DNA from 2 places in the Streptomyces sp. NPDC050988 genome. Region 1 is predicted to be linked to the other one. Evidence: riboswitches for the same ligand, from Rfam matches in the RefSeq annotation. Region 1 holds a riboswitch; the other holds the start of a gene.
What was found. Region 1 has a riboswitch for cobalamin ahead of ACIBEI_RS16130 (prenyltransferase/squalene oxidase repeat-containing protein). Riboswitches for the same ligand answer to the same signal wherever they lie in the genome.
Positions count from the first base shown of each region.

Region 2: it holds a riboswitch for cobalamin, as region 1 does, so the genes downstream of both, ACIBEI_RS19165 (CbtB-domain containing protein) here and ACIBEI_RS16130 (prenyltransferase/squalene oxidase repeat-containing protein) in region 1, are expected to answer to the same signal.

Region 1 is NZ_JBITFQ010000006.1:75,871-79,069, reverse strand. It holds gene ACIBEI_RS16135 (SCO2322 family protein) at 1-442, opposite strand, end outside; gene ACIBEI_RS16130 (prenyltransferase/squalene oxidase repeat-containing protein) at 439-1,707, opposite strand; cobalamin riboswitch at 1,815-2,011, opposite strand; gene ACIBEI_RS16125 (phosphotransferase) at 2,097-2,828, shown strand; gene abc-f (ribosomal protection-like ABC-F family protein) at 3,164-3,199, shown strand, end outside.
Region 2 is NZ_JBITFQ010000007.1:357,557-360,755, reverse strand. It holds gene ACIBEI_RS19180 (hypothetical protein) at 1-249, opposite strand, end outside; gene ACIBEI_RS19175 (four-helix bundle copper-binding protein) at 483-875, shown strand; gene ACIBEI_RS19170 (histidine phosphatase family protein) at 1,022-1,690, opposite strand; cobalamin riboswitch at 1,821-1,963, shown strand; gene ACIBEI_RS19165 (CbtB-domain containing protein) at 1,999-2,223, shown strand; gene ACIBEI_RS19160 (CbtA family protein) at 2,256-3,026, shown strand.

The DNA.
Region 1 (3,199 bases):
TGGCGTCGTCGTCGACGCGGGCGCAGGCCGTGCGGGGGCGGGGCGGGGTCGAGCCGGACGGGGCGTCCGCGGCCGTGCCGAAGTCGAGGACGAGGCCGACCCGCTTGGACCCCTCCCGTGCGGGCGTCTTCGCGCAGATCGTCGCGAAGTCGGCCGCCCCGCGCGGCTTCGCCGAGTCCTTCGAGTCCTCGCTCACCGAGAAACGGAACCCCTGGACATCACCGTCCGAGGGCCGTGCGGTCGACGGCCCCTGGGTCGCGTACACCCACGTATCGGCCGGGACGGTCGTATCGGCTGTATCGGTCGTATCGGCCGTATCGGCGGTGGAGTCCCGGTCCCAGAAGGACCAGTAGCGGTAGCCGACCGCCTGGGCCTGCCCCGCCGTGCCGAGGACGGCGAGCAGGAGACACAGGACCGGCAGAACCAGGCGGCGGCAGGTCACGGCTGCTGCTTCTTGTTACGGCCGCTGAGGAGGAAGCCGATTCCGATGCCGCCGACCAGGCCGACCCCGATGATCCACCAGAGGCTGACCCCGCCGTCGTCCTCGTCCGAGGTGTCCGCCTCGTCGTTCTTGCCGTCCGCCGGGGCGGTGGAGGCGTCGGAGGAAGTCGCCGCGGGGCCGGTCGCGCCGAGCTGCTTCACGAGGTCGGCGCCGCCGAAGGCGCGCGGGTCCGTGCCGGTGGCGTTCGCCGCGAAGATCAGCTGCGCGTACGCCGCCGGGCCGCTCTTCGCCGCCCAGGTACCGGAGTTCTTCTCCAGCCAGGCCAGCGGCTTCCCGGTGTCGGCCGTGCGGCCCGCGGCGGCGAGCGCGACGACCGTGTCGGCGGTGTTGCCGTAGTCGGGCTGGTCCTCGGCACCGGGGAGGGAGGACTTCAGATAGCCGTTCTTGGCGACCGCGCCCGCGAGGTACAGGGCACCGTTGGCAGCCGCGTCCTCGATCGTGAAGGAGTCGCCGCCCGCGCACTGGGACGCCTTCGGGGACGCCTTGTCGGCGCCGTCCTCGTCGGGATCGGCGTCCAGGCCCTCGCCGAGCGCGCCCAGCACCCCGGCCGCCGTGGCGTCCGCGTTCGCCGCGAGCTTGCCCTTCTTGTCCGGCTGGAAGGCGAAGGCGCCGCCGCCGGTCTCGTCGCAGGGGACGGAGAGGCCGAGCAGGGCGTCGTACGGCGTCCGGTCGTCCTTCGAGGGCACGTCCTTCGGGTCGGTGTCCCCGGCGTCCAGGGCCCCGATCACGACGGACGTCGAGTTGGTGTCGCTGGGCGTGCCGGGGAAGTAGCCCCAGCCGCCGTCCTTGTTCTGCACGGACTTCAGCCACTTCACGGCCGCGCCCGTCACGGCGTCGCTCGCGTCGAGGGCCTCCAGGGCCTGCAGCGCGGCGGCCGTGCTGTTCGTGTCGACCTTGGTCTTGGCGTCGCACTTGGCGCTCGGGTCGGGGCGGTACGCCGCGAAGGCCCCGCTCTCGCACTGCTGCCCGACGAGCCAGTCGACGGACTTCTTCGCGGGCTTCACCTCCACCGTGTCCTGGGCGAGCAGCGCGAGCGACTGCCGCCAGACGCCGTCGTAGGTGGGGTCGGTGCTGCCGTACAGGGCGGAGGGGAACGCCTGGGACGGGGTCGCGCCGGGCGACTCGTCGGCGAGGGCGGCCGGCGCGAACGCCGTACCGATCACGGCGGTAGCGGCCAGTACCGCTGCGCTGCGGCGGACAAACATGATCGGCGGATGCCTCTCCCGGTCAGGGAGCCGGGCAGCCTGGAATCCAAGGCGGCTCGGCTCCGTATGCCTCGACGGTGCCGGTCACCGGCGGTCCCGGTGACGCGAGCCGGTCACGTCCGTACGGGGCAGTCCGGCTCACCGCCCCTGATCGGCTGATCCATTGATCCACTGAATCCATTGGTCCAGTGATCCAGTGATCGACCGATCGGCCGGGCGGCACACGGTTGCGGGTCAGCGCCGGATTTGCACCGGCTTCCCCCCGTAACGACTGTGATGACGACCCGCTCACTGTACCGGCCCGTAGCAAGACCCTGAGGGGCGGCTGTTGGGGGTCGCCTGTGGGCCTGTCTGTGAGGCCGGGCGGCGGCTCCGGGTAGCTTCTGCCCATGGGGATACCTGCGGGGGCCGGCCGCCTGCTCGGTTCGGGGCGCACGGCGGATGTCTACGCGCTCGACGATCACGACGGCTACGACGGTCTCGGCGATGGTTCCGGGGGCGGGGCGTGGGTGCTGCGCCGCTACCGGGACGGCTATGGGGACGCGCCGGCCGAGGCGGCCGTCATGGAGCACGTACGGGGTCACGGCTATCCCGTGCCGCGCGTGCGGGCTGCGGACGCGCGCACCGACCTCGTGATGGAGCGGCTGTACGGGCCGACCGTGGTCGAGGCGCTGGCCGTCGGCCAACTCGCGGCCGGGGAGGCAGGGTTGGCGCTCGCCCGGCTCCTGCGCGACCTGCACGCGATCCCGGCCCGCCGTTCCACCGACCCCGCCGTACGCGTCCTGCACCTGGATCTGCACCCGGAGAACGTCCTCCTGACCCCGGCCGGCCCCATGGTGATCGACTGGGCCAACACCGACGAGGGTCCGCCCGGCCGCGACTGGAGCATGTCCGCCGTGATCGTGGCCCAGGTGGCCGTCGACGACGATCCCCGCGCCCTCCTGGCCGAGGAGATGCTGTCCGCCCTGCTGACCGGCTGCCCCGACCCGGCACTCCTGACGGGCCCGGACGGCGGTCTCGGCTGGGCCACACGGCAACGGGCCGCCAACCCGACGATGAGCCCGCACGAGGTCGAACTCCTGGGTGAGGCAGGGGAGTTGATCCGCAGACTGCTGGCCTAGGAGGGCCGTGGGGCGTCCGGTTGTGCGGCTGGTCTACATCGACCCCACCCCGCCGATCACCGACAAACGCCTGCGCCGCCGCTGAAGCCAGCTCGCCTCCCTACCCGCAGGCGCAAGCGGACCCCGCTTTCCTGTGGGGGTGCGGGCTAAAGCTATTGACGAGACGGACCGTATCGTCTAGCTTATTGTTCATCGGTCGGCAGCCGGTGCTTCCGCTGTCAGCCGCACGACCCTGTTCACCGAGCAAAGGACCGCACTTGCACTGTGCTTCCGTCGACACCACCGTCACCACCGTCACTGCTTCTCCTCTCACCGCGTCTCTCGCCACGTCCCAGATCGCTCTCGCCGAGGTGACCAAGCGCTACGGCGAC
Region 2 (3,199 bases), on a different contig from region 1:
GGCCGCGCCGTTCCTCGGGGCGAGCAGGTCCCGGGCGGGCGGCAGGGTGCCGTCGGACGAACGCGGTCCTGTGTTGGCGTCCGTGTTCGTGCTCACGACCGACGAGTCGCGCCAAGTGCCGTCCGGACCCCAGGAGTTGCCCGTGGACGTGATGCCGGAGCCGAAGCCGGAGCCGGTGCCGGAGCCGAGTGCCGCGGGCCGTGCGTCCGTGACGGACTGGTTGGCGGCGAGCATGCCCGCGATGCGCACGAGGCCTCCCTGTCTGCCGGTCCGAAGGCTGTCGCGGGTCAGTGGCCGCACATACCGGGTTGGTCGTCGGTTGGTTGCCGGGGTGCACACCCGCCACGAACTGATCGATATACCGAACGCAGTTCGGTAAACCGGTCAGAACGTAGAGTGCGGCCGTGACCACGTCAATAACTTCGACACGCTCGGCCACTGTTGGCTCCGCGGTCCGGTTCGCGGACGGGTTTGGCGTGGCGATGCCCGGCTACCCGAACCGCGTGTCACTAACAGAGCAACAGGAACTCGTTCGTTTCCTCGAGGACCGGTTCGCCTGCGCGCAGGCCTGTACCGAGTGCGCAAGGGTGTGCGCCCTGCGCGCGAGCCTCGCCGAACTCGACGGCCCCGACGACCAGCAGGAGTTGCGGCGCAAGGGCATCCTCTGCGCGGAGGTCTGCGACGCCACCTGCCGCGCCCTGGCCGAGCAGACCACGCAGGCCGAGGCCGGGATGCGCGCCCAGGTCGAGTGGTGTCGTGCCGTCTGCCTGGAGACCGCCCAGGTCTTCGACCGGAGTCCCGGCGCCGAGAAGGGCGCCGAGGCCTGCCGCGACTGCGCACGCGCCTGCACGGAGTTTCTCGCCCTGCTGAGGTGAAGCTCCGTGTGGTGGGTCCCGTGTGGTGGGCCCCCACGCGGAGGTGAAGTGTCAGGGCGGCGTGTCCGAACGCCGTGTCCCGAGGAACGCCACGCTCCGAAGTGCCGCGTCCCGAAGAACCGTTCAGACGGGCGCCCGTTGTCGCCTCACTCCCCGAGCGTCCGCCCGACCCGTACGTTCCAGCGCCCAGCCCGCCCGCTGAGTTCCGTCGCGACCAACGGCGGCACGTCGACACGCCAGAACGCCGACTCCGGGGCCCCGAGTGCTCGCACCACCCCGGCCCGTACGATCTCCGGCTCGACGACGGCGATGATCCGGACGGAGCCTGGTCCTGGACCCGATCCCGAAGCCGAAGCGGAAGCCGAAGCCGAAGCCGAAGCCGAGGCTGAGCCGGACCCTGAAGCCCCGGAACTGGGATCCACCACCGTCTCGAGCCACTTCGCGACGCGCTCGCACAGCGCGGTCACCGACTCTCCGCCGTGCGGTGCGGACGACGGGTCAGCCAGCCAGCGGCCCACGGCCTCCGGTTCGCCGGCGCTCACCTCGGCGAGTGTCGCCCCGCGCCAGCGGCCCACGTCCAGGCCGGCCAGCTCCGGCGGCTCGGTGACGGCGAGGGTGTCGAGCCCGAGGGCCGCCGCCGTCTCCCGGCAGCGAACGGTGGGCGAGACCAGGACCTGGTCGGCGGCCGGCAGTGAGCCCGCGGCCGCCTCGGCGAGCCGCAGCCCGGCCGGGTCGATGGGACATCCGTCGTCGAAACGCGCCTCCCGCAACGCCGCGCTCATCGCTGGTGAGATCAACATCACTCGGCTGGTCATCGGCCCGTCCTCGTGTTCCACACGTGCTCAACACCCCTGTCCGTACTGGGAATTGGGGGCGTGACCAGGGCACCGGCGCGCCCCCGGCATTCCGTGCGCCCTTGGCCGCGCCTCCGCTTCGCGGTACCTTCTCGACGATATTGACGACGGTACGACGGAAGCCGGTGAGAATCCGGCACGGTCGCGCCACTGTAAGCCCCGCACAACCGCCTCCCACCAGGGGAGGCGGAGGTCGAGCAAGTCAGACCCGTGGCCGTCGTCCTGTGCACCACCGAGATGGGACGCGAGTTCCCCCAGGAGGTCCTGCCATGGCGCAGTCCGCCGTCGCTCAGCCGACCGTAACCACCCCCGACGTACCCGCAAAGTTGCCGATCGGCGCGATCGCTCCCTGGGCGGTCTTCCTCGGCATCCTGATGCTGGTGCTGCTCTACTTCGTCGGCGCCGAACAGGGCGCCACCTCCCTGGTCTCGGGCGAAGGCGTGCACGAGTGGGTGCACGACGCCCGCCACCTGCTCGGCTTCCCCTGCCACTGACGGCGACAGAGAACCGACAGGACAACAACCCAATGAACTCCGTCACCGTCAGAAATCTCCTGGTGCGCGGCATGCTCGCGGGTCTTGCCGCGGGCGTGCTCGCCCTGGTCGTCGCCTACTTCCTCGGCGAACCTCGTGTGGACGAGGCCATCGCGTTCGAGGAAGCCCACGCCCACGAGCACGGCGGCGAGGAACTCGTCACCCGTGCCATGCAGTCCACCGGCGGTCTGTCCACCGGTGTCCTCGTCTACGGGGGCGCGTTCGGCGGCATCGCCGCTCTCGCGTACTGCTTCGCGCTCGGCAGGATCGGCCGCTTCGGGCCGCGCGCGAGCGCGCTGCTGCTGGCGGGCGCCGGTCTGGTCGCGGTCTACCTGGTGCCGTTCCTCAAGTACCCGGCGAACCCGCCCGCCGTCGGCGACCCCGACACCCTCAACCAGCGCACCGCGCTGTTCCTCCTGATGATCGTGCTCAGCGTGCTGCTGGCCGTCGCCGCGGTGATCCTCGGCAAGCGCCTCGCACCGCGCCTGGGCAACTGGAACGCCACGCTCGCGGCAGGCGGGTTCTTCGTCCTGGCCGTCGGCCTGGCATACGCGTTCCTGCCGTCCTTCAACGAGGCGCCGGAAGGCTTCCCGGCGACCCTGCTGTGGCAGTACCGACTGGCGACCCTGGCCATCCAGGTGACCCTGTGGACCGCGTACGGGCTGGTCTTCGGGCTGCTCGCGGAGCGCGTGCTGGCTCCGAAGCCTGCCCGGGCCGAGGACGACAAGGCGGCCGAAGGGCGGGCAACTCCCGTCGCGCACTGACCCGTTCAGACGCTGATCCGTTCGCATGCGGACAGGCCACCGGCTGACCGGCCGCACACCGAAGGGCCCCTGGAGCGCGTTCCCGGGGCCCCTTCGTATGAGTGCGCATGACCGCGTCCGTCAGGTGCGTACGTCACCGGCATTCCCAATTTCTGGAACACGTTCTACGGTGT